Regions from separate parts of the Psychrobacter sp. Ps7 genome, predicted to be linked through region 3. Evidence: predicted binding sites of a transcription regulator. Region 3 holds the regulator's gene; each other region holds the start of a gene.
The links. The regulator PhoB, encoded in region 3, activates phosphate uptake and scavenging genes when phosphate is short. The targets are predictions, from matches to a motif close to TGTCATNAANCTGTCATAA.

Region 1 (11,254 bases), on a different contig from region 3:
AATACGGGGATATCCATCTGCTTCATGGTATCAAAACCAAGCATATCAACGACCAAATTATTGTAACCAAAGGCACTGCCGCGCTCACAAAGGATCAACTTATCGTTACCACCTTCAAGGCATTTGTTAACGATATGACGCATCTCATGCGGCGCTAAAAACTGCGCTTTTTTGATGTTAATAATCGCATCCGTCTTCGCCATCGCGTGTACTAAATCTGTCTGACGTGATAAGAATGCTGGTAATTGGATGATATCTGCGACTTCTGCGACGGGTGCCGCTTGATACGGCTCATGTACATCCGTGATAATAGGCACTTGGAATTTTTCTTTGATTTGCCCCAGCCAATCAATACCCTGCTCTAATCCAGGACCTCGATATGAGTGCAGGCTTGAACGGTTGGCTTTATCAAAACTGGCTTTGAAGACATAGCCAATGCCCAAACGCTGACATATTTCGATATATTGCTCTGCAATCTCGAAGGCCAATTCCTTTGATTCTAAGACATTCATACCACCGAACAACACAAATGGCTGGTCGTTGCCGATATTAAGAGTATTGCCATTTGGCGTAGTAAGTTTGATATGTGATTGCGCCGTTGATAAATGTTCCATGAAGTCGTTACCCTCTTTATTGTTATTAATATTTCTCTCCCATATTGTAACCGATAGACTCAGTAAAAAAAGGGGTTAAGCGTAATTGCTGACCAACCATTAAAAAAATTGTCATGTTTATTGCTTAAAAACAATCTCATTCATAGCCACAGTCATAAAATTAAACTCAAAAAAAAGACCGATCCGAAGATCAGTCTTTTTTATACATGTAAGTTTTTATACATTAACGATTATTTGTTTTCGTTATAGTTCTTAGCCGCTTTTACAAAGCTGTTGAACAGTGGATGACCACCGCGTGGCGAGCTGGTAAATTCAGGATGGAATTGTACGGCGACAAACCAAGGATGATCAGCAATCTCGACCGATTCTACTAGATGCTGCTTGGCAGAATAACCAGATATGGTCATGCCTGCTTGCTCTAATGGCTCGATATAGCGATTGTTCATCTCATAACGATGACGATGACGCTCAGTGATATTTTTGGCGCCATAGATTTGGCTAAGCTTGCTGCCAGCAACCAATTCGGCTTGCTGCGCGCCTAGACGCATGGTGCCGCCAAGGTCAGAGTCATCGCTACGAATCTGTAATTCGCCGCGCTCATCTAACCACTCAGTGATGAGACCAATGATAGGCTCTGCCGTTTTGCGATCAAACTCAGAAGAGTTGGCATCGATTTTGAGTACATTACGCGCGTACTCAATCACTGCTAGCTGCATACCAAGGCAAATACCTAAATATGGCACGTTGTTTTCACGCGCATAAGTAATGGCTTTTATCTTACCATTGGTACCGCGCTCACCAAAACCACCCGGTACTAGGATGGCATCAGCATTGTGCAGCTGTGCCAATAAGCTGTCGTCGTCTTCTAGACGCTCAGCATCAACATAGTCAATTTTGACATCGGCTTTATGAGTGATACCAGCATGCAGCAGTGCTTCGTTGATCGACTTATAAGCATCAGGTAACTCGACGTATTTACCAACCATCGCTACCGTAAGGCTCATTTCAGGATTAAGCTGCGCTTCAACCACTTTGTCCCAATCACTCAAATCTGCTTCTGGTACATCTAAACCAAAACGCTCACAGATCAAATCATCAAGATCCTGCTCATGAAGCGTGCGTGGTATTTGATAAATACTTTGCGCATCTTCACACATAATGACTGCACGCTCTTCCACATTGGTGAACAACGCTATTTTGCGACGGTTGTCTTGCGAGATATGGTGATCAGAGCGGCAAATCAATATGTCAGGCTGCAAACCGATAGAACGCAGCTCTTTTACTGAATGCTGCGTTGGCTTGGTTTTGGTTTCGCCTGCACTAGCAATGTAAGGAACTAGCGTCAAATGCATCAGCATGGCTCTATTACGACCAAGCTCTACTTGCATTTGGCGGACGGCTTCCATAAATGGTAACGATTCGATGTCACCAACGGTACCGCCAATCTCAATAATAGCGATATCATAACCTTCACCACTGGCTAAGATTTTACTCTTAATTTCATCAGTGATATGTGGAATAACTTGTACTGTACCACCAAGATATTCACCACGGCGCTCTTTATTTAGCACGTTTTGATAGATACGACCACTAGTAAAGTTATTGCTCTTACTCATTTTTGAATGGCGTAAGAAGCGCTCATAGTAACCCAAATCTAAATCAGTCTCTGCACCATCTTCGGTGACGAATACTTCGCCATGCTGGAATGGGCTCATCGTACCGGGATCGACGTTGATGTACGGATCCATCTTGGTCATCGTGACGGTCACGCCACGGGCTTCTAAGACCGCTGCAAGAGAGGCTGCGGTGATACCTTTTCCTAGTGAGGACACTACCCCACCGGTCACAAATATAAACTTGGTCATAGTACTCTGTCGGTAATTGGTAAAGAAGGATTTTACTAAAAATACGTCAAAAAATATAGGGCAAAAGCATAAACTCTTTGAAACATTCAATTTTTAGTACTTAGCTATTATAACGTACTACCCACTCAAAAAGGATATAACAAAAAAAACTCACCCCGAAGGATGAGTTTTTATAATCAGATTCTAATGCTTAGATTAGAATTTGTATTCTAGACCACTACCAACTACGAATACTTCAGCATCGCCTCTAGTAACTAAAGTCTCACCATCTACATCAAGACTCTTAAGATCATCAGCATTGTTCATACCAGCATAGGCATGCATGATGATGTTGTCTTTAAAGAAGTATTTGCCACCAACAACGATTTGGTCTGAATTAGCATCATTCCAACCATTAAGGTTATCAGTTTTGTTGTATTGTGCGTATACAGATGCTGGACGAGCAAAGTTACTTAGACCCATTTGAGCACTAACCACTAAACCTTTTTCTTTCTTAGTATCACGAGCATAATCAAAATCAGCTACTTGATATAGCGCACCAAGTGTTACAGGAGCAGCGATGTATTTACCTAAGTCTACAGTTGCAGTACCACGGATGATATCACCTTGAATGTTCTGATCTTTGTCATAAGCCACACCAGCAGTGAAGCCTGTACCTTGGTCAAACATCATTGCAACGCCAAAACCAGCATCATTGTTGAAGTTATCATCATCAGAGCTATACATAGCATACAATTCTAATGGTAGATTATTGTATTTTGGTGCAGTCCAAATAGCTGAGCTATTGATACGACGACTGTCAGCCATGTTTAAGGCTTCAACAACGTCGTCTTCCATGTCGTTAGTACCCATGTTATCCCAATAACCTTCGTTAACAACAACGTTGTTAATTTTGTCTAGGCTAGATTGGTTTTTACCAACACGGAACTCACCGAATTGCTTGTTGTTAACACCAAGATAAGTATCACGGTTAGAGAAAGTATCATTATCACCGTCAATGCTTGTGCCATACTCTAACTGATAGATCACATCAGTATTAGCAGTCATGGCTTCAGAGCCTTTAAAGCCTAAACGTGAAGAATGAGAGTTGATTTCTACTGTGTTTTCATCGAAATCTTCACCAGCCGCAGTTGCATTGAAATCTGCATTGACATAGTCAAGAGCTAAGAATGCTTTACCATAGACAGTCGGCGCTGCATTGGCTGCAGATACAGATAGGGCAGCAACTGCTGTAGCTAAAAGTAGTTTTTTCATGGGGTATCTCCACTTTACAATTTTAGTAATAAGCTAGCTATTATTAGCTGGTGCTCATAATGGTATCGTCACAAATCCTCAAAGATATAATGTGTAACTGGCTACCGAGATTAGTCAGAAACAAGTGTGGCGAAGTTCTATTACAGTAAGATGAAAAAAACAAGGACTTACATAACTGGGATTAAAAAGTAACTGCCATGTAATCTTAGGTCTTTATCGCTCCGTTGCGTAACATCCGTTACCAAACTCATACTTCGAATACAAGCATAACAACTTTGACATAATTTGCAACATTTTTTTTCGATTTTTAAACCCAGTATTTGTTGAATGCCATATCTACTATAGAATGTAGGTCATTGTAAAAAAATCCCTATCCGCTCAAATAGATAAAGATATTATTGATTAATATAATTACCAAGAACTTGAAACTAGCGTAATGAATATCCTTTAATTAACAAAAATAAAGCCCTACTTGTTCATTAACAAATAGGGCTAATAAAAAATAATAAATGTGATTTATGACATACTGACAGTCACAATTGAGATCGGAAAATTGCTAAAAGAACAGTAAAAAGGTATTTTCACTGCTCTTGTTTCCAGACTATAACCTTAGTCAATGGCTATCACAGACTTCTTATTAAGTATAAAAACCAAGAAGAAGCCTAGTCAGTCATATAAGTCTCATAATGTAATGTCAAGTATGCCATATTTTAATATTAACCTGCGCAATATTAGCAGCCTGCTTTTAGATCAAGACGTGCCTGATGCAGTAGTGGCTCAGTGTAACCACTAGGTTGCTCACGCCCTTTGAATACCAAATCACAAGCTGCTTTGAATGCATAAGAGTTTTCGAAGTTGCTAGCCATTGGTTGATAGTCACTGTCACCAGCATTTTGCTCATCAACGACCTTTGCCATACGTTTCATTGTCTCAAGCACTTGCTCCTCAGTGATCACGTCATGGTGCAACCAGTTAGCAATATGCTGGCTGGAAATACGTAAAGTCGCACGGTCTTCCATCAGACCCACATCATTGATATCCGGTACTTTAGAACAACCAACGCCTTGGTTTACCCAACGCACAACATATCCTAAGATGCCCTGAGCATTATTGTCTAGCTCTTGCTGCTTCTCTTCATCAGTCCAGTTGATATTTTTTGCTAATGGAATGGTTAAAATGTCGTCTAGACTGGCACGCTCACGTGACTTTAGACTGTCTTGAACGTCAGCAACACTCACTTGATGATAGTGCATGCTGTGTAAAGTTGCCCCTGTTGGTGACGGTACCCATGCGGTACTGGCTCCAGACTTAGGATGTGCAGCTTTGGTGTCCATCATCTCTTTCATCTCGTCAGGCTTCGCCCACATGCCTTTACCAATCTGAGCAACACCCTGTAGACCAGTCTCTAAACCGATATCAACGTTCCACTGCTCGTAGGCTGGCTGCCATGCTTGTGACTTCATCTCACCCTTAGGTACAAATGGGCCTGCATTCATGCTCGTATGCATCTCATCACCAGTACGATCTAAGAACCCTGTGTTGATGAAAATGACACGCTCTTTTGCTTGGCGGATGGCTTCTTTCAAGTTGACCGTCATGCGGCGCTCTTCATCCATGATACCGATTTTGATGGTATTACGCTCTAAGCCTAATAAGTCTTCTACTGCGTTGAATAAATCGTTGGCCATTTTAACTTCTTCAGGGCCATGCATTTTTGGTTTAACGATATACATTGAACCTTTACGTGAATTCGATAGCGCATTTTTACCTTTAAGGTCATTGAGCGTTAATAGTGGTGTAATTAGACCATCCATCAAGCCTTCAAATATTTGTTCTTGACCATCACCCAAGTCGACCAATATTGCAGGGTTTTGCATGAGGTGACCGACGTTACGAATCAGTAATAACGAACGACCTGGCAGGATAAGCTTACCACCAGCTGGGGTGGTGTACTCACGATCTGGATTTTGCTGACGTGTGCGGGTTTTGCCACCTTTTTCAAAGGTTTCTTGCAAGTCACCATTCATGAGACCAAGCCAATTGCGATACACTTCCACTTTCTCTTCTGCATCGACGGCAGCGATTGAGTCTTCACAGTCTTGAATTGCCGTAATAGCTGACTCAAGCAGCACATCTTTGATATGTGCAGGGTCGTCTTTACCGACTGGATGATTGGCATCTATTTGAATCTCTGCATGCAAACCGTTGTTTTTTAATAAAATACCCGTTGGGCTTTCTGCATCACCGACGAAACCAACGAATTTTTCGGCATCTTTTAGCTCAGTACTGCTATCACCTTGGACAATTTCAAGCTTACCATCGACCACTTTAAAGCCGGTCGCGTCGTTATATGAACCTGACGCCAATGCAAAGTTTTCATCTAGGAATTGTTTGGCATAAGCAACGACAGCAGCGCCACGAGTTGGATTGTAACCACCTTTTGCTTCTTGACCATTTTCGTCACTGATAACGTCAGTACCATATAAAGCATCATACAAGCTGCCCCAACGAGCGTTGGTTGCGTTCAATGCGTAGCGCGCATTACGTACTGGTACGACTAGCTGCGGCCCTGCAATATGAGCAATCTCATCATCGACATTTTCTGTGCTAACTTTAAAATCATCGCCTTCTGGCAACAGATAGCCAATCTCTTGTAAGAATGCTTTGTAAGCAGGATAATCAATGTTGCCGTCTTTGGCAGGATGTTGCAGATGCCACTGGTCAATCTGCGCTTGAATCTTGTCGCGAGTTGCAAGCAATGCTTTATTGCGCGGCGTAAACTCCTTAATGACTTTTTCAAAACCTGACCAATAACTATCTGAATCAACACCGACTTTCGGCAGCACTTCGTTTTCAATAAAGTCATACAATTGCTGGTCGATGGCAAGAATGCCTTTTTGAATACGATTGGCGTTAGAAGACTGGCTCATGTTGTTATCCTTATCTGTTCGTGAGGGGTGTGAATACGAAGTTGCTACCGCAATGATTACACATTATCGGTCTTAGACATCTATTCCAAATTTAGATGAAATACTAAGCAAACCTACTGATATATCTTACAAGCTGGTGGTTAATAGCAAATTAACTATTTATGCTATGCTATTAACCTATATTTTTGCCGCTTTAGCCATTAGCATGGTCAAAGCATTTATAACGGATGATGGTATCAACCTTGCTTAATGTACTCAGTGTACGATTTGAGCTCGGTTGCCTTGCACCTACTGTAAACGGTTTCAACTGCATAACATTGGCAAGCATCATCACTGCGACAACACAATATGGCGACACATCAATAGTAAGACAAAATAGCGCTTAAGCAAAATATCATCCTACTATCAAATAAAGAAATAAACAAGAAAACATCATTCACTAGATAAATACTGGGGTTGTATTATAATGATAATCTATATGAAACAGGCGCTAAGAGGTTTTATTAGTGCTTATCCATCAATACTTGATATCGCATAGACAAACTGTCAGTAATCATTACCTCACGGATTTATGCTTAACCGTTATCTATTTGATATTAGTAAAAGATTTTTTAAACGTTCGATTATGGCAAAAACTATGAATAAAGAAGATATAAGAACCAAGAGCAGTAACAACAAGGCTATGAACGACAGCAATAGCAATATAGAAGAACCTAGTATAGTAAAAGACGAGATAGATGAGGACGATGTTGATATCACAAAGCTACGCACCCCGATCAAGGTTGACCTATCTGCTGTTTATAATTTTTTGGGTGCGCGCACAACACAAGCTTGGGTTGATGCGGCGATTGCGAATGTACCGCTGATCATTCAAGATCATGCCAATTGCGAAAAAAAAGCCGCTGGCACTGCCATGAATCTCATATTTCGCTATGAGTTTTCTTATGATTTGCAGCGTAAATTGGCGCAATTGATACGTGAAGAAATGCTTCATTATGAGCAGGTTTTAGGTATTATGAATGACCGTGGTCAGGCGTGGAAATATCTGAGTGCCGGACGTTATGCCAAAGGCATGTTAAAGCACAAACGTACTTATGAGCCAGCAGCGATGGTCGATGTATTGATAATTGGCGCATTTATCGAAGCACGCTCTTGTGAACGTTTTGCCGCCCTTGCTGAAGTCATCGACGACGAACGCTTGGCAAAGTATTATCGCTACTTACTTAAGTCAGAGAGTCGTCACTTTGAGGATTATTTAGCCTTGGCTCAATCACTGTCTGAGGACAGTATTGATGAGCGCGTCGCATTTTTTAAAGAAGTAGAAGCAGAACTGATTTCTAGCCCAGATCATGAGCTACGCTTTCATAGCGGTACGCCTGCTTAAATACATAAGATTAGGTATCACTTTAGATTAAATACCCTCTTATACAGTGAAAGTTATACAGCAAAAAAGTGAAGTAATTAACCAAGCTTCATGCTCTGGTCTGCTACTTCACTTATTAGCCTTTTATTTGAACTTTTTTATAGCAAAATGAATGGTTATTTATCATCTTTCATCAATGAGCTGTCGTACTGTTTGCTATCCTTCGCAACATGATGAGGATCGTGATCATCGGTTGCTCTTTCTGCCGCTGCTGGATTGACTTTTTGTAGCGCATCATCAGGTACGATGCCATGGTTATCGTTCGCATCTCTTAACTGATGGTCTTCTTGGTTGACAGCCTTGTCATCTGGCGTATTCATCATTACTCCTTATTATCATCATGGTCATTCTATAAAGATAAAAAATCTGTATTTAATCAATATTTTATAAAAGGCTATTAATCTTTTTCATCAGGATTTAACACTCGTGTTTGGGCATTATCGATATTTGCATAACGATTCATGTTGTTAATACTTTCGCTTTTGGATGTCTCGCTAACCATCGTATGCTCATTCACGCCATCATCAAAGGCATTACCTTCTTGGTCTCGGCGATCAGGCTGACGTGCGGGGTTGTCATTATTATTAACATGCTCTGAGTGGACGACGCCTTCTTTAAAAGTATCCGTTCCTTTATTTTCAGTGATGTTCTTTTCAATACCACTATCACTATGCTCATTAGAAGTAGGACTACTAGGTAGGCTATTAGCAGAATCATGACTATTGATTGAGTCATCATTTTCACTGATGCGTGTCTTGGTAAGTGCTGGATCATTGGTTTGCATGGCTATATCCTTATTATTGTTATTCGTGTTTTAGCAATTGCTTAATGTGCTTAGATTTTTTATGGCGGTTTAGCAAATGGTGAGCCTGATTTAATACCCAACTCAACCTAGCCAGCAATTCATACTATTCATTGCCTTCTTGGCTTAGGTCATAGGCATTCAAATCTGCGACGTTCTTGCCACCAGCGGGTAAATTCTCTTCTTTACGAGGGTCAACATATATCTCGTCGGTTTCTTGCGACTCTTGTTGTGGACCATCGATATTAGGTTCGTGCTTACGACCTTCATAACTGTCTTGTACATTGTCTAGGTGTAAAGCGGCTGGATCACTAACTGGTACCGCTTCTTCATGGTTTGGATGAGTATTATTTGGCATTGCAGTTCCCTCGCATCAATATGTCATTCATAGATAAAATAAGTTAATACAAATATTTATGTCACAGCTTATTTATCATTTATCCGTACGCAAATCATCTTCAATAAAAGAGGTTTGCTCGTCTTTATTTAATGCTTCAGGTGCATCGACCGCTTTATTATCTTGAAGGTTTTGCGCAATTTGCTGACTGTCTGCTTGCTCAGCAGCTTTTTTGATATCTGATGTGTCATTATCGATATTGCTCATAAGATGTTTCCTATTTTTATAATTCGTTGATTTAGGCAGTCCCTACTCTTTTTCGTAATACGAGCAATTTTGCGTGAATTACTAGAGTGCTAATTATTTATTAAACCATCAAACCCGTTTAATAATAGCGTGAGGGCTGATCTTGATTATAAGGATGAGATAACGTACTGCACTAGTGTGCTGCCGTATCAATATGTGAATAAATGTGAGGTTACAAGACAGTTTGTAACTTAGACAAATCGTTTATCCAAAAAAAAACCAAGCATAGAAAGTACTCTATACTTGGTTTTTTGCTTGATATTTATTGATTGTAAAGACGTGTTTACCACTTTGAAGATGTCGTTGAAATATTAAGCTAGCTTGATGCGTCAACGCCATTAATCACTTTTAATAAATACTCTTGAGCGGTATGCGGCGTTTCACCTGCGGCTGATTGCAGCTGCTGCCAAACACCATCACCGCTAAGTATCCACGCTTGGGTATTGTCTTTCAGATAGTTAAGTAAACCGTCTTGATATACTTGTTGAAACAGTTTTTTGTCTTCGATTGGAAACGCCACTTCGACGCGATGGAATAAATTACGATCCATCCAGTCTGCACTACCACAATATAAGCGTTCGTCGCCATTATTATAGAAATAATAAACACGCGTATGCTCTAAAAAACGCCCAATAACAGAGCGTACAGTAATGTTTTCTGACAGACCTTTTACTTGCGGACGCAAACAACACATGGAGCGTAAGATGAGCTCGATTTTGACGCCTGCTTGCGAGGCATCGTATAACTTGCTAATCAATCGACGTTCGGTTAAAGCATTAACCTTAACGATAATATGAGCGCGCTTGCCGGCTTTTGCATGAGCAATTTCATCATCGATAAAGCTTATCAACTTATCATGCAAGGTAAAAGGCGCATGCAGCAGCTTTTTGAGATTGGCAGGCTTACCCATTCCCGTCAGCTCTTGAAATATATTATGTACATCCTCTGAGATATCAGGATCTGCGCTAAATAAACCATAATCGGTATAAACTTTGGCATTGGCGGCATGATAGTTACCCGTCCCTAAGTGCACATAGCGGCGGATTCGATCATCCTCACGGCGCACAATGAGCATCAGCTTGGCGTGGGTTTTATAGCCGACAATCCCGTAAACAACGACCGCACCCGCTTCTTGCAAATAATTGGCGACGGCGATATTAGAGGCTTCATCGAAACGCGCACGCAGCTCGATGACGGCAGTCACTTCTTTGCCATTACGAGCAGCAGCAGCCAATGCTTTAACGATTTCTGAATTGGTGCCTGAGCGGTACAATGTCTGCTTAATCGCTAACACTTTAGGATCGCTCGCCGCTTGCCAAAGCAGATTGATAATCGGTGAAAATGCATGAAAAGGATGATGCACCAACACATCGCTTTTACGCATGGCGGCAAACATACTGGTTGCTTTGTCCAGCTTATCCATCTCACGGCGGAACTCTTTTGGCACTACATGGGTAAAGGGCTGATAGCGCAGCGCTGGAATATTGAAATCAAACAATAAGCGCGTTAGGTTGACAGGACCATTGACGCGGTACAGCTGATTGTCATGCAGCTCAAACTCATTGAGCAAATAATCACTGATAGGCGTTGGACAATCGGTGGTGACTTCTAGCCGCACTTTATCACCGAAGCGGCGGTTTTCTAGCTCGCCCTCCAGAGCCTTAGCAATATCTTCAACATCATCAGCCAAATCTAAATCGGCATTGCGCGTCAGTCTAAACTG
Region 2 (11,254 bases), on a different contig from region 3:
AATCAAGTGGCTACCGTTCTGCTACGCCAGCAAGATGATTGGATCATCATTGATGGTGATGACAAGTCAGATGCGGCTGACCATTTTTGCCATGAAGTGCTACAAGCGATGCAAACCGCGCTAATGAGTAGTAAAATAAATACAGTACAAACCTCTAATAAATCGAAGGCTAAGAAGCAAGCTCAGCAAGCACTCAAATCAGCAAAGTTTGAACCCGTAAAAATTCCTAAATTTTTAAAAGATATCGATGATGCAGAGATTGATAAGTCGGACTACCGTGATGCGTTGGTAGAAAAACAAGTTCGCCTTGCCCAGTTGCTGCGTGCGCGCAAAGGGCGTCATATCGTTTTTGCCTTTGAAGGAATGGACGCTGCTGGCAAAGGTGGCGCGATTAAAAGGTTGGTTGCGCCGCTCGACCCACGCGAGTATCAAATTTATAATATCAGTGCGCCAATGCTGTATGAGCTGCAACATCCTTATCTATGGCGTTTTTGGACCAAACTTCCGAACGAGCAAACCGACCGTATTAGCCGTATTGCCATTTTTGATCGGACTTGGTATGGGCGCGTTTTGGTTGAGCGCATTGAGGGTTTTGCCACGGATGAGGAATGGCAGCGTGCTTACGATGAAATCAATCGTTTTGAGGCGGATTTAGCCGCGGCGGGGACAATCGTTATCAAATACTGGTTGGCTATCGATAAAAAAGAACAGCTTAAACGTTTTGAGGCACGTCAGGAGACACCGCACAAGCAGTTTAAGCTGACGGACGATGACTGGCGCAACCGTGATAAATGGTCAGATTATGTGCAGTCTGCGGCGGATATGCTGGCACGTACCGATACAGAGTACGCACCGTGGTGCGTCATCGCGACCAATGAGAAGCGTCAAGCACGTTTGGATGTTTTAGATCATGCGATTAAGCAACTATCAGCGGTGTGTGGCAGCTGATATGTGATTGGTCATTATTATATATTTAACGTTAAATAAATTCAGGGAAAGAGAGTATAATGCGGCGTTACAGCAGGATGTTTTCTAACACATATGCTGGCAGTTACAAATCTTGCAATATCATCATGCATTATGCGCTTATATTTAATATAATAGGCGCGTAATAGCTCCTGCTGTGCACGAAACTCACTGAGTGAGTAGAGTGTTTTTACCCTTTGACACAGACATTTTAATCACTCTGGTTAATAAGTTTGGCAAAGGTTCTTACAATAGCAGTTATTAGCACCAAAATTATTACTACGACATCTCTAAGCCGCAAGCTGCTGTAATCAGACGATTTGGCAATATTCCTTGCGGCTTTGTGACATATTGAGTGATGTGTTTTACCTTATTTACTGCCTTTACGTAAAATAAAATACGAGTAAATAAAAGATAAGCGTTAGGGTAGAGCACCAAGATAGCAGTAAGAAAAACCGTTTTTTAGCAAGCATATTGCGCGTTTCATATACGTTATATTAATGTCAGAAGCTATCACGAGCATTATTAATAGCCGCGCAATGTCATCAACCGCCTATAATTTCAATCAGCTTACGCAGGACGTATCAACGTATGGGTATTAGCAACAGTTCTACAGAGCCAGCCAAATCAGTCGGTTCTATGAGAATAAATCTATTTTTTGCCATTTTACTGATTGCGATGACCTCCTACTTTTTGTGGTGGGGTCTAGATTACACGATGCGTCAACAGACGACGCTATTTATTGTGGCCACCGCTTTTGGTGTCTTTATGGCATTCAATATTGGTGGTAACGATGTCGCCAACTCCTTTGGTACCTCAGTGGGTGCAGGGACGTTGACTATCCCGCAAGCGCTGGGTATCGCAGCGATATTTGAAGTGTCCGGAGCCGTACTGGCAGGTGGTGAAGTCACCGATACCATTCGAAGCGGCATTGTCGATTTAGATGGTCTTTCAGTAACGCCCAACCAATTCATTTATGTCATGCTGTCAGCGCTCATCGCTGCCGCATTTTGGCTGTTATTTGCCACTAAAAAAGGTCTGCCCGTTTCGACCACGCACGCTATTATTGGCGGCGTTGTTGGTAGCTCTGTTGTATTAGGTATCACGTTAGGTGGTACTGAAATGGCATTATCAACGGTGAATTGGAGTACGATAGGCACCATCGCGATTTCTTGGGTATTGTCACCGCTATTGGGCGGCGTTTTGTCCTATGTATTATATGGACAGATTAAGAAAAACATCATTGAATATAATGATAGAACAGAGGCGCACATTGCGACTTTGAAAGGCGACAAAAAAACCTTAAAACAAAACCACAAAGAATTTTTGGACGGTTTAACAGAATCAGAACAGCTGGCCTATACGTCAGCGATGTTACGTGATCAAGAAATCTATAAAGATGATGATTGCGATGTTGAAGATTTAGAGACTGACTACTATAAACAGCTTTATGAGATTGAAAATGAACGCAGCAACCTTGATACGCTAAAAGCGTTGAAGCAATGGGTTCCTATCATTGCGGCAGCAGGCGGCGCGGTCATGGCCTCTTTGGTCATCTTTAAGGGTCTAAAGAATGTCAATAATGGCATGACGACGCTGCAAGGCTTTTTAATCATGGGTATGATCGCGGCGCTGGTGTGGCTTGCGACCTTTATCTATACCAAGAGTATCCGCGGTAAACATAAAGAGGATTTGACCAAAGCGACGTTTATTATGTTTAGCTGGATGCAAGTCTTTACCGCCTCTGCTTTTGCCTTTAGCCATGGCTCAAACGATATTGCCAATGCAGTAGGCCCTTTTGCTGCGATTATGGATGTTATCCGTACCAATAGCATTGCGACTGAAGCCGCTGTACCGCCTGCGGTTATGCTGACCTTTGGTGTTGCGCTTATCGTTGGTCTTTGGTTCATTGGTAAAGAAGTCATTCAAACGGTTGGTACAAATTTGGCAAAAATGCATCCCGCTTCTGGTTTTTCAGCTGAATTGGCCGCGGCTGCAGTGGTAATGGGCGCGTCAACCATGGGTCTGCCCGTCTCAAGTACGCATACGCTAGTTGGCGCGGTACTTGGTATCGGTATCGTCAATAGAGACACCAATTGGGCGTTGATGAAACCTATCGGTTTGGCATGGATCATTACTCTTCCTGCAGCAGCGGCAATGTCTGCAATCAGTTATATTATTTTGGTCAATATTTTTTAACACGTACGCTTATTAAGTCTTATTTAACGTTATTTATAAGCACGTTTCCAAATAAAAAACGCTTATCAGCATCATGCCGATAAGCGTTTTTTTATGTCAAATTAAGGTCTATTCGGTACCAAATTGTTTGCGTTTTTTGGCAAAGAAGCGATCTAAGCGGTCCATGGCATCTTCTAAATCATGTAGGTTTGGCAAAAATACCAAGCGGAAATGATCGGGCTTATCCCAGTTAAAGCCTGTTCCTTGCACCATTAAGACATTTTCTTCAACAAGCAAATCCATCATAAATGCCATATCATCTTCGATAGGGTAAACATCAGGATCCATCTTTGGAAAGCAATAAAACGCGCCTTGTGGCATGGTACAAGAGATACCTTTGATCGCATTAAGTCGTGACACGGCCATTTCACGCTGCTTATATAAGCGCCCACGCTCTGACGTGAGCTCTTTCATGCTTTGATAGCCGCCCATCGCGGTTTGAATAGCGTATTGACCTTGGACGTTGGAACACAAGCGCATAGACGCTAACATGTCCAAGCCTTCGATAAAGTCAGTGGCATGGTGCTTTTTGCCAGACACCATCATCCAACCTGCGCGGAATCCCGCGATACGATGCGATTTTGATAATCCATTGTATGAGAGCACCAGCACATCATCAGTCAAGGTGCTCATTGGGGTGTGTACCATATCATCATAAAGAATACGATCATAAATTTCATCGGCCATGATGATTAAATCATGCGCTTTAGCGACCTCAATAATTTGTTTCAGCAATTCATCACTATAAAGTGAACCCGTTGGATTATTAGGGTTAATCACCACGATACCTTTGGTTTTAGAGGTGATTTTAGATTTAATATCTTCGATATCAGGATGCCAATTATCGTCTTCATTACAGCGATAATGTACCGCTGTGCCGCCAGCTAGGTTCGCCGCTGCCGTCCAAAGCGGGTAGTCTGGCATTGGGATAAGCACTTCGTCACCATCATTCATTAAAGCCTGCATGGTCATTACAATCAGCTCAGAAACTCCGTTGCCCAAATAGACGTCACGGACATCAACTGCCGATAGCAACCCCTTTGATTGATAGTACTGTAGGACAGCTTTACGCGCTGAAAAAATCCCTTGCGAGTCGGAATAACCGGTCGCGTCTGGTAGGTTCATCGCCACATCGCGCAAAATCTCATGCGGGGCTTCTAGACCAAAGGGGGCTGGGTTACCGACGTTCAGCTTTAATATACGTTTGCCTTCGGCTTCCATCTTATTGGCTGTTTGTAGTAGCGGACCGCGAATGTCATAGCAAACATTTTGTAATTTATCCGATTTTTTTATTGTGTTCATAGTGTGACCACTCATAGGGTTATTTTGTGAGTTTGTATCTATAGTAGGAGTTGTAGTTGTTTGATTGGCTTGGGAGTCATGTATCTCGTCAGTTTGAGCAGATGACGTATTTTGACTATTCTTATTATGAGAATGAGCGCTCTTACTCACCTCTTTATTATTACTGTCGTTTTTTAGTTCACCGCGTAACAGATAGCCTTCGCTGCAGCCTAAAATGTGTGCGAGCGTTGGCAGCTTAGATGACACAATGCCATTGGTGCCACGCTCCCAATTTGAGATAGCCCCGCGACTGACTTTTGCGCCTGCTGCGGTCATGGCTTGCGCTAATTGTTCAGCAGTCAGCCCTTTATCACGACGTAGCTGTACCAGTCTTTCGGCTTGTGTGCTTTTATTTTTGTCATCAGCCATAATCATTCAAGCCTTTATTCAGTAGTTGGTAATAGAGAGAAGGAAAGCAGGCATTTGTTTTAATTGAGCCTTAATGCAAGATATTATTGCATTATCAGTATCAATGCAAGCTGTTTTTAAGGGTAGTGTATTTACCAATGCAAGAATAACTTGCATTGGTAGTATTATCGTTGCCTCATTTCTGCTCTACTAGGGCGTGTCCTTATTTTAAAAATGATAATAAAAATGAGATAAATTGTCGTCAGACAAGGAAAGTAGTGCAAATAATATTGAGATATTGCTAAGCTATTTGACGATGTTTGGCAAAATTTAGCCATTTTTAGCTCATTTAGAAGATAAGCAATTGAATTGAGGACACGCCCTATATATCAAACTTCTTTCAGAGAGTTATTATTATGGCTACATCTGTATTCATTGATATGTTAAGAAAATTTGCTGTATTTTATTTATTATAGCTTTTTCAATACCTTACGCTATCACTTGCTTATGATGGTTTTCTTGTAATGTATGCCTTGAATATTGAGTGGATAAACAATAGATAAGACCCATCGTTTTTATAAAAATATGGCGATAAAGTGTTAGTTAATAGCAGATAAAAGCTAATGCTAATGGATGAGATAATACATACCCAAATTAAGGATACATTATGCAAGACAATCAACTTAGCCAAGAAGAGATCAGCCAATTAACAGAAGCTGATTGGAAAGAGCGTTTGAGTGCTGATGAATATCACGTGATGCGTGAAAAGGGTACAGAACGCCCATTTACGGGCGTATATAACGATGCGACTGATGACGGTATTTATCGCTGCAAAGGCTGCAGTGCGAGCTTATTTGACTCAAGCAATAAATTTGATGCCAGCTGTGGTTGGCCAAGTTTTGACCAAGGAGTTGATAACAGCGCTATTGAGGAGCATGTGGATAATTCGCTTGGCATGACGCGGACAGAAGTAACCTGTAGTAACTGCGGCGCACATTTAGGTCATGTCTTCCCTGACGGCCCAAGCGAGACGACGGGGATGCGCTATTGCATCAATTCTGTGTCTATTGATTTAGATAAATCTGAAAAGTAATTGTTAAAAAAATTGCTTAGAGTATTTTAGAGTCATGGCATGGAAGCGCGAGATGCTGCCTTGCCAGTTATTAGTATTATTAACGTTTTCAATGTTATTGAAAAATGAGCATGGCTTAAAAGACTATCAAAATAATAACTAATCGATTTAAGGACAAATGATGAGCACGATTTACGATTTTACTGCTGAGCGTATGGACGGTACTGCAAAAGCCTTTGCTGATTATCAAGGTAAGGTGTTATTAATCGTCAATACCGCGAGCAAATGTGGATTTACGCCGCAATTTGAAGGCCTAGAAGCAATATATCAGCAATATAAAAATCAAGGATTGGTCGTTATTGGTTTCCCTTGTAATCAATTTGGTGGGCAAGATCCAGGCAGTAATGAGGAGATTGGCGAATTTTGTCAAAAGAACTATGGTGTCAGTTTCCCAATGATGGCGAAGGTTGATGTCAATGGCAAAGACGCTCATCCTATTTTTGATTGGCTCAAAGAGCAAAAGGGTGGCGTATTAACAGAGGGTATCAAATGGAATTTTACTAAGTTTTTAATTGGTAAAGATGGACAGGTCATTGACCGCTATGCGCCAACCACCAAACCAGAAGCCATGAAAATGGATATCGAACAAGCATTAGCCAGTAAATAGGGTCATGCTTGAAAATTTATTGGTTTTTTATAAAAATATAAATCCAATGAAAACATAGGCTTGTCAGATTAATAAATAAAAACCTATAAAATAGGTTAAAAAACTGAAAATACTGTTTGACAGCCATGTGTAAATCTATATAATACACACCCACAGCAAGGGGACTTAATTAAGTTCAATGTTGTTAGAATTTTTACTGACTTAAAGCGTGACAACTTTAAAGATTAGACTTTCTATAAAATTCCTTTTAAGGAGTTTTAAATTGCGAAGCTAAAATTGCAGTGCAATTTTTTAACGCTTTTCAGGGTGATTAGCTCAGTTGGTAGAGCGTCTGCCTTACACGCAGAATGTCGGCGGTTCGAATCCGTCATCACCCACCACTCTTTTTAGCGAGTGTCTCTGTAATACGAGAAGATGCTAAGACGACCTAAGCAGCGGTAGTTCAGTTGGTTAGAATACCGGCCTGTCACGCCGGGGGTCGCGGGTTCGAGTCCCGTCCGCTGCGCCATATTTAGTAAAAAGCTAAAACAAATTTAAACTCTCGAGTTTAAGCAAGTTTCGCCTCAAACATAATTTTGTTTGGGGTTTTTTTGTGTTTAAAATTCCTCTTACAGCCTTTATCTATAAAGGGTGGCTATTTTTCTTTATCAACTGATAGGGAATAGTCTATCTTCAATAGTGTATTCTTTATCAGTTTGGTTGCATACATTCTAACTTTTGAAAATCGCTGATCACCTCCTTGCTGACCACCTGCTCGGTGACCAAAAGGTGACCATTTCTCGATCAAACCCGCCCTATGATTCTTTTAATAACTGTACGTTAACTTGAAAGTAATACTTATCCTTAATGGTAATACTGACTTTGCCGTTATGGGCATTGACGATTGCTTGTACGATGGCCAATCCCAATCCTGTGCCCGAATGCTGATTATTGGATTTGCGATGACGATAAAAGCGTTCAAACAGTCTATCTGCTTCCGCTTGAGTTAGAGGCGTCTGCAAGCGATTAGTGATGGTGATGTTTAGCGATGGCTGCTGAACCGTTTCTCTAAGGGCGTGAGCGTTATGTTTTATGAGGCTAGCAGTCTTAGAAACGGCAGTAATAGTAATGATACTGTCGCTGGCGGCGTAGTAAATCGCATTGGATATCAAGTTGGCAAACAGCCTTTGTAACAAGCTCTCATCCCCTAATACCACATCAAATGCACCCTTTTTTTCAAAAGAGATACCGCGCTCTTCGGCTATCAGCTCAAAATAATCGATGAGCTTAATTATCAGTGAGTCGGTATCGACAAGATGACGTTGTGAATCGTAGAGGCCTTTTTGAGTTTTTGCCAGCAATAGCATATTGTTAATTAGCAGGGATAGTTGCTTGAGCGTGTCGTGTTGATGATGTAGCTGCTCGACATATTCTTGATGGTCTCTAGGTTTACTGAGCATTACTTGAGTTTGAGTGCTTAACGTTGCCAGTGGTGTGCGCAGTTCGTGAGCAATGTCATCTGAAAACTGTGATAATGAGGCAAAGTTGTGTTCGAGTTTATCCATCATGGCATTATAAGCGTCAGCCAAGGGTCGCAGCTCGCTTGGCATTTCAGAGACGATGATTCTATCGTCTAACTGCTCGGCGTTGATACGTGCCATTTTTTGACTGATGGTCGCTAAGGGAGCGAACCCTAAATAGACGCTAAAAGCCGCCACTGATACCAAGATAAAAGTAATCGCAATAAGTATCAGAATAAGATGGTGATTAAACTGGGCAAGGTATTGATGGTGCACATCAATCGGTAGCGCGATTAATGCCAAGCGATTAGAGTGCTCAATGACCAGCGCGCGATAATGACGATGATTAAGCTGCAAGTCAAAGGGTTGATCGCGGTGCTGCTGCCATAGTTTTTCGACCAATTGGGAGTCATTGAGTTTATCAATAAAATCCTTTGGCTGACTATTGATGACTTGTCCATTATGGTCAGTGATAATTGTTTTAACTTCATAATCTGGTCGAAAGATATCTACCACAGATGATGCTGTATTGGCGAGATGAGCAGGGTCGGAAAGGTTGTCAGAGCGCTGATCATCCGATGTCACCTCTGTCATGTACTGTCGTAAATTAAACGCAGCGTGAGTCAGGATCTCTGAGTCCATTTGTTCAAAATGATCATTAACCGAACGCTGTATCCATATGTACAAAAAAGCTTGAGATATCAGCACACACACCGTTAATACTAGGGTAGTGCGCCACAGTAATGACAAGCGTCGATGCTCAGATTTATATGCCATGCTATTTCACTTCAACATGATTGAGTTTAGAAACCGTATTAGCCTCATTACTCATATCAATGCTAGTTTCATTATTGACTTTAACGGCGATATTGTCCGCTTCTAGTTTATAGCCCATACCGCGTACGGTATGAATGAGCTTATTTTCAAAGCCATCATCGATTTTACTTCGTAAGCGTCTTATCGCCACATCAATCACATTGGTATCGCTATCAAAATTCATATCCCATACTTGTGAAGCGATGACAGAGCGGGGCAATACTTCGCCTTGATGCTCAAGTAAAAACTGCAATAGCGCAAATTCTTTGGCCGTCAATTTGATAGAACCCTTATCTCGATGCACGCTACGTTTGGCGATATCCAGTTTTAAATCAGCCATTTGAAGCACTGTGCTGGCGTAATCTGCTTGATTGGCACGGCGTAGTAAGCTTTTGATTCTGACCAACAGCTCAGCGAAGGCAAAAGGTTTAGTGAGATAGTCGTCACCGCCAATCTCGAAGCCTTTTATGCGGTCGCTAAGGTCATCTTTTGCGGTCAAAAATAACACAGGGATGGTGTTACCAGCAGCGCGATAATTACTGACCAGCTCAAAACCACTGACATCAGGCAGCATCACATCCATCACCACGACATTGAAGTCCTCAGTCATCAGAGCATGATACCCATCTAAACCTGTGGTTTTATGCTCAACGATAAAACCTGCCTCGCTTAAACCTTTTTTAATGTAGTCGCCAAGTGATAACTCATCTTCGACTAACAATACTTTCATAGCATACTCGCGCCAATTATTTAGGATGAGATCAATATAAAATGTCTCTATTGTTATCAATCATAGAGGAATACTGGTAATAAACCTATGCTCAGTCTAGAAGATGACAAAATTGTCATCTTGGCGTCATCTGACTGTCAGAGTGGCTATGCTAGTTTGGCTCCAATACATCCTAATTTTAATATTCAATACTATGAAATATTCAACACTATGAGAAGCCTCTATGATTCCTTTTACCGTTAAGTTTGTTCGAGGGTCAGCGGTCTTATTAACCGCTGCCATATTATCAGCATGTGGGCAATCTGACAGCAATGCTTCTAATGCTAGCACCTCTACTGCCAATGCCGCTAACGCCAGCAGTGGTGAGGCAAACGCTATACAGAGTAAGCAAACAGTGACAGAGACACCAGCCAACAACCCAGACCTGCTCAAGAACGTGTCAGCCACTGTCTATAAAGATGCCAACTGTGGCTGTTGTAAAGAATGGATAGGGCACGCAGAAGATAATGGGTTAACGACAACTGCCCATGATGTTGCAGACTTGTCATTATTTAAAGAGCGTTACGGCGTGCCTGCTGAGATGCGTTCTTGCCATACCGCCGTTACCAGTGATGGTTATGTCATCGAAGGTCATGTTCCTGCTAAGTATGTGGCTGAGTTTTTGCAAAATCCACCAAAGCAAGCCATTGGTTTGGCGGTACCGGGTATGCCTGTCGGTAGCCCTGGTATGGAATATCAAGATAAGTTTATGCCATACCAAATTATGCAAATCAATAAAGATGGCACAAACCAAGTATACGCTGAGATTGAGTCCGCAGAGCAGCAGCTATAAGCCAATACTTTATTTAGATAGTTTTTTTAAATTTCAGCTACTCATTGTAGTACTGATAGCAGCATTGATGGAGACTGACTGATGAATCATACAGAGCAAAAACAGATGAACCCTTACGTAAAGTTCACCCTCATGATTCTGACGTCTACCGTGGTGATGTATATCATGATGTACTTCAATACTTATGAGTGGGATCATATTTATTTTAGTGAGACCAGAGCTTATATGGCGCTATATATGGGCGCAGGCATGGCAGTGATTATGCTCGCCTTTATGAGCAATATGTACAAGAAAACTAAGGTCAATTTAATGATTTATGGTCTTAGCGTATTGCTATTTACCGTGGGTATCTGGGGCGTCAGATCTCAAGCAACCGTCGATCAAGTGGATTGGATGCAGGCTATGATACCGCATCATTCAATTGCGATCTTAACCAGCTCAAGAGCCGATATAGAAGACCCTAGAGTACAGCAACTTGCTGACGACATCATCGAAGCACAAAAACGTGAAATCCAAGAGATGCAGGCACTGATCGAAGCATTAGAGTAAATAACCTTAAAACACACTGCTCTTAGTACATAAATTAAATGATTTTTCCAACTGGTGGATCTTAGCTGATTTGCCAGTTTTTATATGAACCATAACTACCAAATGATCGTAATTAAGGATCTACCATGAAAATGATAAGAAATTCACGTCTTGCCATGCTTGCAGTTAGTGTCAGTGCCGTGATGATGCTTAGCGC
Region 3 (11,254 bases):
CCCGATCCAAATCGATGGTGAGTTAATAGAGAAAAAAGCGCAAACCAACAAAAAATCTAAATAAGTCTAATTTTTAGCCAAGCACAAATCGCTACTTCCTCTACATACTCTCTCTACATACTCTAAAAAAAAAGCAGCCATCATAGTGGCTGCTTTTTTGACAATAATGAATCAACTCACTCGACATTTATATATATTCAATAAATCGCATAAATACTTCCCATCTGCTTGTTAACCTCAGTTTTTATTGTTATATTCATATATACGGATTTACGAATATAAAACATAACGCTGAGGGAGCAGAAAGATGGATACAGTACAGGTAGACTTTGCCGAGATAAATAAAGACTGGGATAAAAACATCGCTGATTATCACTTTGATATTTATCACTTATCTGGTTGGATTGCTGCGTCAGCTATTGTAGATAAAGGCACTCCTCAAGGAGTGATTGCCACTTATAACAATAAAAAGATCTTTTTGCCTCTCATTATAAGAGAACTCGACTCAGAGCATTGGGATGCGACTTCTACTTATGGTTACGGCGGTCCTGTCATGGATAAGTCTCTCACTGATGCCGAATTAGACATAATATTGGCAGAAGTAAGGGGCTTTCTCTTAGCAAAAGGCTGTGTGTCTTTATTCATGCGACTACATCCAATCATCAATAAAGAGTGGCTACCAACGGTCGGCAAAGCACTCACTCATGGATTGACATTGATGTCTGACTTGGGTAAATCTGAAGAGGAGCACTGGAGCGAGACTCAAAATCGTCATCGTAGAGGTATTAAAAAAGCATTAAAAATGGATGTCGTGACAAAAATTGAGCGTTTAACCAGAGAGAATGCAGTGATGTTTTCCAATATATATAAAGAAACGATGGCGCAGGTGAAGGCAGATCAGTACTACTTCTTTGATGATGATTACTTTTTTAATTTGCTCGAAAATCTGCAAGACAGAATACTACTGATAACTGCCTATCAGGATAATAAAGCCATTGGCTCTTCTATCTACACGATCTGTAAAGAATCGGGCATTATGCAATTTCATCTCGGAGGCACGCTCAACGCCTATACCCATCTACAACCTTCCAAACTCATTACCCATGTGGCTCGTAATTGGGGCCGAACCAATCATTATAAATTACTGCATCTTGGCGGCGGCGTAGGCTCTAATCTAGATTCTTTATACGAGTATAAAAAAGGGTTTAGCTCACAAGAGTTATTATTCAAAACTTATAGACTCGTCGTTAATCCAGCAAAATACGCAGCATTAGTCGCTGATAGCTGGTTCACCGAAAATGATTTACGCTCCGACTTTTTCCCTCTATATAGAAAAGAGCCTACTAAAGAAACTATCTTGGAGACTGAACAAGCTGAAGCTTTGGCAGATATTTGATCGCGTTATTTTACGATTCTAATCAGTCAAGCCAATAAAAAAGCAGCCATTACAATGGCTGCTTTTTTGATGCTAATTGTCTTTCATTTCGGTAGACAATGGGCTTACTTTACTTGGTTTTGACGATATGCCAAACGCCCAGTTTATTGTCGCCATCTTTATCGCCCACCTTTGTATCATTGGCATAGAAATATAACGGTTTACCATTTACCGCCCATTGATACTTGCCATCTTCGCGTTGAAATGCTGCAAACTGCCCTGACGCTTTGGCATTACTCGGTGCCATAAATGCGGGCCAAGCAATTAGACAGGCACTACCACACTCTGATTTGTTCATCCCATCTTTGTCAAAGGTATATAAGGTCATGTGATTGCTTGCATCGACTAACATGCCGTTTTTACTCGCGACTGGCGCGGTATTTTTATTGGTGGCTTGTACATCATGCATGCCAGAATCATCATTGCCGAATACATTGTTTAACGTAGTACAACCAGTAAGCGTTAAAACACCGGTGAGAGCCGATAATATAAGCATACGTTTCATAATAACTTCCTTGTCATTTTGATTGTGATTATGATTGTCATCATAAATTTCTATTTGGATTTTTCTCATCGTCAGACGATTTAAACGGCAAAAAAAACCTACCGCTGACTTCAAGCAGTTTTAATATAGCATATGCAACAGCGCAGTCGTTTCTATCCATATATAAATTTACAAAAGCTTATGTATTTGCAAATTGGTTAAACTGGCATAGCCATTGCTATCAAGCGCCATAGCCATTCATTGACAAAACTCACCTATCTACTTACGTATTTGCCATCATATTGGTTGTCATTTTTCGTAGAATACCCTATACACATTAAGAATTACTACACAATGATAAATATGACCCTTGCGGCTTCATATGCATATTGAACTTGACGTCCTTTGCACGCATATCAATAATTATAAACGGCTTAGAACAAGATCCATTAGGACAAATTTTTTAAAATAAGATTTTAGAATAAAACATTTAACAAATACACCGAGCATGACCTGCTGTAACTGCTATTAAGGATATAACAACGACAATGACTCACTCTTTCATTAAAAACCCAGTGAAAAACCAAGCGCACTCTGCCAAACGTGTCGGTATTCTTGGTGGTGGTACGGCAGGAGCAACCATTGCTATCCGCCTTGCGGCATTGGGGCTTGAAACTTATGTATTTGAAAAAAACAAATCGCTGATTGATGGTCCACCGATGTGTCACTTGCATGCTGGCGGCAATCTATACCGCGAAATTCCTGATGAAGATTGTGTGGCTCTCCTCAAACAATGTATCGATATATTGCGCCTTTATCCTTATACCATCGATGTTCGCCCAACAGTATTTGCCGTACCAACTCGCGATGAAGGCTTGCCAGAAGACTTGCTACCACGTCTTGATATCTTGACTGATGCGTATCGTAAGCTTATCGCCGAAGATGCTAATAACAAAGTGTTGGGCGAACCTGAAAACTATTATCAGCTTTATAGTCATGAGCAACTCATTGCCCTGTCAGAACGTGAGCAAGTCACTGTGCCGCGGTCGGTTGATGAATGGATGATACCAGTCGCTAAGTATTTGGACTTAAATAAAGTCAAGTTTCCACTGATTGTCGTGCAAGAGTACGGCTGGAATATTTTTCGCTTGGCGGCCTCTGCGCAATTGGCATTAGCCGATTATGAGCATGCACACGTCTTTACCGATACACAGGTTCAGCAAGTAATGCCTGTTGATTGTGAAAACTGCTCAAACGCTGACCACCACGTCACTAAATGGCGTATTGATTATCAGCAAGCGGCCAGCTCTAAAACTCAGCTTGCAACCGAATCTGAGACCAAAAATACAACCGAATCTATCGAAGTGGATTACTTAATCAACGCTTGCGGTTTTCGTACTGGCGTCATCGATGATATGGTCGGGGTCAAAGTCACGCGTATGGTCGAGTTTAAATCGTCTTATATTACCCACTGGGATGATACTGGCGGACAGATACCGGAGATTATCGTTTATGGCAGTCGCGGCACACCAGAAGGCATGGCTCAACTCACGCCTTATCCCGGTGGTTATTTTCAAATACATGGCATGAGCAAATTTATCACGCTATTCAATGATGGCTTGGTCGCCTCTAGCAAAGACAGCGCCCAACCTAAGCTGCCGCCGCAGTATGTGCACTATATCGAAGATGGCTGGGATAAAGCACCGTTACAAGCGCGTAGTCAGCAAGCGATTGATTATGTGGCAGAGTTTGTACCGACCTTCCATAGCGCACGTACGGTCGGTAACGCGCTATATGGTGGGCAGCAAATACCCGGTCAAGACGATACGCTGCGAGTGGCTGATGTAAGCTTGTACTCTAATATTCGCTATGCTCGTGCGGAAAACGTCAAAGCATCATCAACTTTGATTGCTGCCGATCAAATCGTTGATGAATTGACTGAACTTGGCTTAATCGATCATGACACGCCAGCCAACCGCAATCGTTATGCTCATAATTGGGCGTATTTGACAAAACACGATAGCATGGCGATTGATGAAGTCGCACGTACACTGGCTGAGCAACGAGGCTTTCCATTGGCAATGGCTGATGTGAATCACGGTATTGGCGAGACAACTTTAAAGGGTTTCAACACGGTTAATGATGCAGGTGCTACTGAGATATAAAAAGCGTTCTATTAAAAATTGAACAAAAAAAGGAGAGAAGGGCTAATAATCAGCCCTTCTCTCCTTTTTTATAGATGAAATATTTATATATAAAAGTATTCATCTATAGAAATACGTACTCTTAATTACCAGCCATTTTTTCAGTATCGACTGCATCGTCTATTTTTACGACTGTTTTTAATAGCTCAATGGCTTCATTAATCGTGTTACATACCACCAAACGCTCCAGATCTTCTTGCTTCATAAAACCTTGGTCAGCCGTATATTTTAAGTGCTCGATCATACGATCATAGAAACCATTGATATTCAAAATAATCATCGGTTTTTCATGTTGATATAACTGACGCCACGTGGCGATTTCCATGATCTCCTCTAAAGTACCAAGCCCGCCCGGCAAGGTAATAAAGGCATCGGCATACTCCGCCATCACAGTTTTGCGGGTGTGCATGGTATCGGTCAAATGCAAGCGAGTCAGCTGCTCATGAGCAATCTCATGTTTGAGCATAAAGGTTGGAATCACACCGACCGCTTGCGCGCCGCCTTGAATCACCTCATCTGCAACGGCACCCATCAGCCCGATGCTCGCGCCGCCGTAGACCAAACCCATGCCATTGTCAGCAAGCGCACTACCCAACTCGCGGGCTGCCTGCTCGTAGACTTCATTATTGCCTAAACGCGAACCACAATAAACCGCTACCAACGGCATCGTTAACGTTGATTTATCCACTGCTTTTTCAATATTGGTAATGTCTTGACTGGTAATGACTTCATAAGTGTCATTGTTAATTTTCATTTGCATATAGCTTCCTTAATTTTTATATCGATTGTTTTTGTTAAATACTCGTTAAAACCCTCATGGATAATACCACCCCAGATAAATAGCATAGAACTTGAAAGTCACAATTGAACGCCTTGCTTGCCAGCATTTATCTTAACATAAGCGATGCTATCAGGTGGCTATCAGCTAATTTAAGCGGTTTATCACTACGTAATGACTACATTTTAAGAGCAGATTATTGATAAATAATTGCAAATAAATAACCACTCCACACCGCATAGAACCCTAACAATATGAAGGTTAAAGCATGGAAAATAAACAGTGTCAGACGGATATTTATTCACTGAGTATCATGACTGAGCGCAATCAGGCATTGGCAGCGACTGTCTATCGCCCTAAAAATGAGGTAAAAAAAGCGGTTATGCTCGCGCCAGCAACGGGTATCAAGCGCCAGTTTTATCACAATTTTGCCACTCACTTAGCAGAAAATGGCTTTGGTGTACTAACCTTTGACAATGAAGGCATCGGTGAATCGCTGTCGTCTGCATTGGCTAAATGCGATGCATCGCTGATTAGCTGGGGTCGCCATGATATGCCAGCCGTCCTTGATGCGTTGCAAGATGAATTTGCCGACGCCACTTATCATTTAATTGGTCATAGTGCAGGCGGTCAGCTGATAGGTTTGATGCCAAATTATAGTGCGCTCGCTTCAGTATTCAATGTCGCCTGCTCATCAGGTCGTATTAAAAATATGAGCATGCCTTATAAACTCAAAGCGATAGGGTTTATGGATGCCTTTATTCCACTCGCCAACTTGGCGTTAGGGTACACGCCGTCAGATAAAATTGGTATGGGCGAACCGCTACCACGGGGCGTGTCTCGGCAGTGGCGCGAATGGTGTAATGGCGCAGGCTATATCAAAACAGCCTTTGGCAAAATTATACAAACGCACTTTTATGATGACATTACTATGCCATCATTATGGCTGGGGTTTAGTGATGATGACATTGCCAATAGCAAAAATATGGATGATATGATTCGTGTTTTTACTAAAATGCCAGTCGAAAAGCAGTTTTTAGATCCCAAAGACTTTGGTCTAAACAGTATCGGTCATATGCGCTATTTTATTAGCAGAACCAATGCTAAAGCCCCACAGCTTTGGCAAATGGCGGTTGATTGGCTAGCTAAGCAGTAATAAGTTCGGTTTAGTTAACCTATTCAAATGCAATTCTATTTAGTCTTGCGTATTTTTTGCTGCCTGTTCTGCTTTGACACGCTTGGTTAAGGCAGAATAAAGCGACGGCTGCATATTATGGATATTACCTAGCATCCATTTTACGTAGCTGATGGGCACGTCTTTAATCAGCGTACCTTTATGTTTGCCAAAGGGCATTTTGCTCACTGGATTGGCTTTATTGGCGATAGCATGGACAGCAGCAAAATCCATCGGTGCAATGGCTAGGCGCTCACAACACGCCTGATAAAGCAAATAACACATACGCGCATCGCCCAGCGCATCATGAGCGGCAATCGTCATCCTACTTGCTTGCTTTTTGCCTAATAATTGCTCGATACATTTGGACTGACCATAAGCACTCCACTCTGGAAAAGCCACACGCGCCAGCCGCACCGTACATATCAACTTAGTAGACGGACTGCCAATAACCCGCCAATCAAAGCGCACATTATGACCAATCAAATAATGCGGCAACTCAAACGCCTCTAAATCAAAGCGCTCAAGACCAGCGACATCCTCATCGGTGATACCATGAACTCTAATGACAACTGGTGATATCGAACGACCACTATTAAAATACTTCATCCACTCAAAACCCGTCATCGCATTAATAGTCGCCACTTGAATCGGACGCGGATCACGACCTTGATCGGTTTCGGTATCGATAATCAGCGCGGTGTCAGTCATAAAGATTCAGCCATGGATAACAATAATAGATAGCAACATTGGTATTTTATGTAACGTTTTAAAAATACGTAAACTTTAAAAGAAACGTTATATTTATGGGGATAAAAAATAGAGATAACAATGATATACAAAGAATAGATAACTTCACTTATATAATATCAATTGAAGTCCATTTAAAAAACTAAAGAGAGATAGATGCCAGCAGATGACAATAATCCGCAATTAAAACAAAAGAAAAAGCCAACCTTTTTAAATCGTGTACTCAGTGTGCTTATTAAAGCGGCTGTATTGTTGATGCTATTATTTGTATTTGATAGGCTCTTACCCAGTATCAGCCAACAAACTCAGTCATTTGTGATAGCAAAATGGCAACAGCTCAGTTTGTTACAGCAAGAACTACCGACGGAAAACAGCTTACCCAGTCCACTTCCAGAACAACATCTAACAGATACATGGGGCGCTGCACGCAGTCAAGGTCGCAGTCATGAAGGTATCGATATCTTTGCCGCACGAGGCACACCAATACGAGCCACGACACAAGGCATCGTCAGCAAAGTTGGTGAAAATACGTTAGGCGGTCGTGTAGTGGTCGTGGTTGGACCAGGCGGCGCAGGGCATTATTATGCGCATTTAGAAGATTATGCAGATATTAGTCCAAACGACTGGGTCGATGCTGGCGATATCATCGGCTACGTCGGCGACAGTGGCAATGCAAAAGGTACGCCGCCACATGTGCATTACGGTATTTATATCAGCGGCAGTGCAGTGAACCCCTATCCACTTTTACAAAAAGATTAGGGTATCGCAGCTGATCTAATGTGGGCAGCTGGAAATACCATACTGAACGTCGAGCCTACCCCTTCTACTGATTCAATTTGTAAATTAGCCTCATGCTGATACAAGACGTGTTTAACGATGGCCAAACCTAGCCCTGTGCCGCCAGTCGCCCGACTACGACCTTTATCAATACGATAAAAGCGCTCCGTCAACCGTGCGATATGCTCAGGTGCAATACCAATACCGTTGTCTTCGACGGCAAATCGGCAACCTTCTGACGTTTTTGTCCAGCTAATGGCGATATTACCGCCCTTGGGCGTGTATTTGATGGCATTAATCACCAGATTAGAAAGCGCGCTATTTAGATACATCTCTGAGCCATACAGTCCGTCATAAGTGTCTATCTGCAAGTGAATGGTATGCCCATACTCTTGATTGTACGCTTGCGCATCATCATAAACATGGGTCAGCAGCTTGGTCATATCAATATAACTGAGCTCATGGGTTTCTTCGATTTCGATGCGAGATAACAGCAATAAGTCATTCACAATTCTATTCATACGCGCAGTCTGTTGGCTCATCAGCTCAAACCCTCGCTTCCAATGCGGCGGCATATCTGGCTGATCCGAAAAATTTTCTAGATAACCCATCATGACGGTCAACGGTGTGCGTAACTCATGCGAGACATTCGCCACAAAATCGCGGCGCATCTCTTCTAAATGATGCAAGCGCGTCACATCATAAATAATGAGCAGCTTCTCATCGCCAAAAGGCGTGAGCTCACACTTTAGATAACGCTTGGGCGCGCGCCACGAGACAATGTGCACACCATCCTGAGCACCATCGTTAGGGTTGGTCGTCGCCTGATAATACTGACGAAATTCAGGCGCACTAATAAAGTCAAAAATGCACTTACCTTTATCTGATAACTGTAACAACATTAAATCTTCGGCGGCCTGATTCCACCATTCGAGCCCATCATCGTCATTGAGCAAAACCACCGCATCACGCAATGCGCGTAGTGCGCTTCTAATTTTTTTGAGTTGATCCGTTGTATTCTGCTGAGTTGCTAGCAGTGATTTATTTTGTTGGTCGCCTTGAGCCGATATTAGGGTGTTCATCCATCATCCTTATCACTATTCGCCGTTTTTCACTGTGCTACGATTGACATACTGCTTTTATAGCGAATAAAAACCGTCCGTTAAATTGGTTCAATAAAGCTAGAAAATCGATAGCCTGTCCCGCGTACTGTCTGTATCAACGTATCACATTGATGCGGTCGTAGTAATGTCCGCAAACGTTTGATATGCACATCAATGGTTCTATCTTCGATATATACATTACCGCCCCATACTTGGTCTAGCAGCTGCGTCCGCGTATAGGCACGCTCTGGATGACTCATAAAAAATGCCAGTAATCGATATTCCGTAGGACCAACATCAACCACTTTACCAGCCGCTGTCACCCGCTGACTTTTGGGATCAAGGCTCAGATTGCCGATTTCGATAGGTTTATCACTACTGAGCGCGTTACTACGACGCAATACTGCTTTGATTCTGGATATTAACTCACGTGTCGAAAAAGGCTTGGTCATATAATCATCAGCACCAGCATCAAGGCCATGCACCTTGCTGTCCTCTTCACTTTTAGCCGTCAACATAATGACTGGTATCTCAGCAAGTAGCTCATCATTTTTGAGCAATCGACAAAAATCAATGCCACTTTTATCGCCGGGCAGCATCCAATCTAGCAAAATCAGCGCAGGGCGGTGATCGACCACTTGTTGGTGCGCCTCAGATACATCCGCTGCCTGCAAACTATCAAATCCCGCCATCTCTAGCGTCATGACGATCATTTCACGAATCGCAGGTTCATCTTCAACAATCAAAATTTGCTCATTATACATACGGCATTCTCAGTGTTAGAGGACAACATTTAGCTGACAAAAAAGGCGATAAATGCTCGCCTGCTGCTCCCTATTAAACGGGGTAATTATGACAGCTTAATGACATTCAACTTTTAAGCGGTTCATAGGTCTCGTGACGGCTAATGCTTAGTTTACTCAATCTACTTCTAACAAGAAATTCAATGGCCCATCATTGACGCTCGACACTTGCATATTAGCGCCAAACTGACCCGTTGCCACGTTTGAATGTTGCGTGTTGGCGTAGGCGACCAATTGTGCAAACAACGCTTGCGCCGCATTAGGTGCCATCGCCCCACCAAAGTCAGGGCGACGACCCTTGTCTGTTTTTGCCATTAGCGTAAACTGTGATACCAATAACAGTCCGCCACCAACTTGCTGGACATTTTTATCCAGTTTGCCGTACTTGGCAGGATCATCATCATTGTCAAAAATACGATAGGTGAGGATTTTATCCACCATGCGCTGGGCGCTTGTTAGGTCGTCATCAGGCCCTAAACCAATATAAGCCAATATGCCTTGCTCAATCGTACCAACACACTGCGCATCGACGGTGACACTAGCACGGCGTACGCGCTGTATAAGTGCTTTCATTTACGGATTCCTTACCAATTATGCCCATACAATAATACGCCGTCCATGATAAAATACGGCCATTCTCTTGCTTATTAATTATTACATCACACCCTATTTTGGTAGCCTCATTATGAATGTATTCACTACTTTACAACAGCTTGTCCCGCAGCAGCAACTGAGTAAAGTTGCTGGGCGTCTAGCCGCTAGCCGCCATCCTTATGTTAAACGCACGTTTATCCGTAGCTTTGCTAAAGCCTACAACGTCAGCTTGGACGAGTATGAGCGCCAAAGTCTCAACGCCTATGAGAGCTTTAATGATTTTTTTACTCGTGAGCTAAAAGAAGACGCGCGCCCTATCGACATGACGCCTCATGGTATCGTCAGTCCTGCCGATGGTATTATCTCGCAGTTGGGTCAAATTGACGACCATAAATTGCTTCAAGCAAAAGGTCGCTATTATGACGTTGGTCAACTGCTTGCTGACAGTGAAGATGGACGCTATTTTGCGGATGGCAGTTTTGCGACAGTTTATCTTGCGCCCAGTAACTATCACCGTGTACATATGCCCTTCGCCGGCACCTTAACCAAAACCCGTTATGTACCGGGTACGCTATTTTCGGTCAACAATACTACGGCAGCAAATGTGCCAGACTTATTTGCGCGTAATGAACGCTTGGTTTGTCTGTTTGATACAGCATATGGTAAAGCAGCGGTGGTGATGGTTGGGGCGATGATTGTCGCTGGTATCGAAACCGTGGCGACTGGTAAAATTGCTCGCACTGATGATATTCAAGAAGCTGAGCACAATATGAGCTTTGAGAAAGGCGATGAGCTGGGTCGTTTTTATTTAGGCTCAACCGCAATTGTCATTTTACCAAAAGGCGCAAAAGCAGATTGGCAAGACAGTATGCAAGCCGATAGTGTGGTAAAAATGGGACAGCTACTAGGGACTACTAACGCTTAATAATTGAGCGATTTAACGACTCAAAAAAGCTCAGTTCAGCATCCTAATTTATGCTTAACTGAGCTTTTTATTGTGGGTAATTATCTTATCGCAACATATTAGGGCGTGTCATCAATTAGCACATGAATACATTTAGTGGTCTTAAAATGTCTAAATTTTGCTAAACATCGTCAGAAATTTTGTCAATATATTCATATTAATGGCAATTTCTTCCTTGTTTATCTACA

Region 1: a site for PhoB is predicted at 3,871-3,889, ahead of I3257_RS08600 (porin). Genes of this name have one in related genera too.
Region 2: a site for PhoB is predicted at 1,507-1,525, ahead of I3257_RS04100 (inorganic phosphate transporter). Genes of this name have one in related genera too.

What each region holds. Positions count from the first base shown of each region.
Region 1 is NZ_JADQAH010000021.1:34,724-45,977, forward strand. It holds gene kdsA (3-deoxy-8-phosphooctulonate synthase) at 1-614, opposite strand, end outside; gene I3257_RS08595 (CTP synthase) at 845-2,479, opposite strand; gene I3257_RS08600 (porin) at 2,675-3,733, opposite strand; gene I3257_RS08605 (malate synthase G) at 4,465-6,663, opposite strand; gene I3257_RS08610 (tRNA-(ms[2]io[6]A)-hydroxylase) at 7,289-8,047, shown strand; gene I3257_RS08615 (hypothetical protein) at 8,203-8,406, opposite strand; gene I3257_RS08620 (hypothetical protein) at 8,484-8,870, opposite strand; gene I3257_RS08625 (hypothetical protein) at 8,995-9,246, opposite strand; gene I3257_RS08630 (hypothetical protein) at 9,322-9,492, opposite strand; gene ppk1 (polyphosphate kinase 1) at 9,848-11,254, opposite strand, start outside.
Region 2 is NZ_JADQAH010000007.1:5,587-16,840, reverse strand. It holds gene I3257_RS04105 (ATPase) at 1-948, shown strand, start outside; gene I3257_RS04100 (inorganic phosphate transporter) at 1,558-3,165, shown strand; gene I3257_RS04095 (aminotransferase class I/II-fold pyridoxal phosphate-dependent enzyme) at 3,274-4,920, opposite strand; gene msrB (peptide-methionine (R)-S-oxide reductase MsrB) at 5,561-5,986, shown strand; gene I3257_RS04085 (glutathione peroxidase) at 6,147-6,632, shown strand; tRNA gene I3257_RS04080 (tRNA-Val) at 6,937-7,012, shown strand; tRNA gene I3257_RS04075 (tRNA-Asp) at 7,064-7,140, shown strand; gene I3257_RS04070 (ATP-binding protein) at 7,427-8,908, opposite strand; gene I3257_RS04065 (heavy metal response regulator transcription factor) at 8,910-9,677, opposite strand; gene I3257_RS04060 (DUF411 domain-containing protein) at 9,901-10,509, shown strand; gene I3257_RS04055 (DUF305 domain-containing protein) at 10,591-11,058, shown strand; gene I3257_RS04050 (DUF305 domain-containing protein) at 11,184-11,254, shown strand, end outside.
Region 3 is NZ_JADQAH010000023.1:28,789-40,042, forward strand. It holds gene I3257_RS09045 (YceI family protein) at 1-64, shown strand, start outside; gene I3257_RS09050 (peptidoglycan bridge formation glycyltransferase FemA/FemB family protein) at 308-1,396, shown strand; gene I3257_RS09055 (hypothetical protein) at 1,506-1,940, opposite strand; gene I3257_RS09060 (FAD-dependent oxidoreductase) at 2,468-4,084, shown strand; gene I3257_RS09065 (TIGR00730 family Rossman fold protein) at 4,206-4,883, opposite strand; gene I3257_RS09070 (alpha/beta fold hydrolase) at 5,170-6,057, shown strand; gene I3257_RS09075 (DUF3820 family protein) at 6,097-6,786, opposite strand; gene I3257_RS09080 (M23 family metallopeptidase) at 6,982-7,584, shown strand; gene phoR (phosphate regulon sensor histidine kinase PhoR) at 7,581-8,684, opposite strand; gene phoB (phosphate regulon transcriptional regulator PhoB) at 8,765-9,469, opposite strand; gene dtd (D-aminoacyl-tRNA deacylase) at 9,626-10,081, opposite strand; gene asd (archaetidylserine decarboxylase) at 10,194-11,027, shown strand.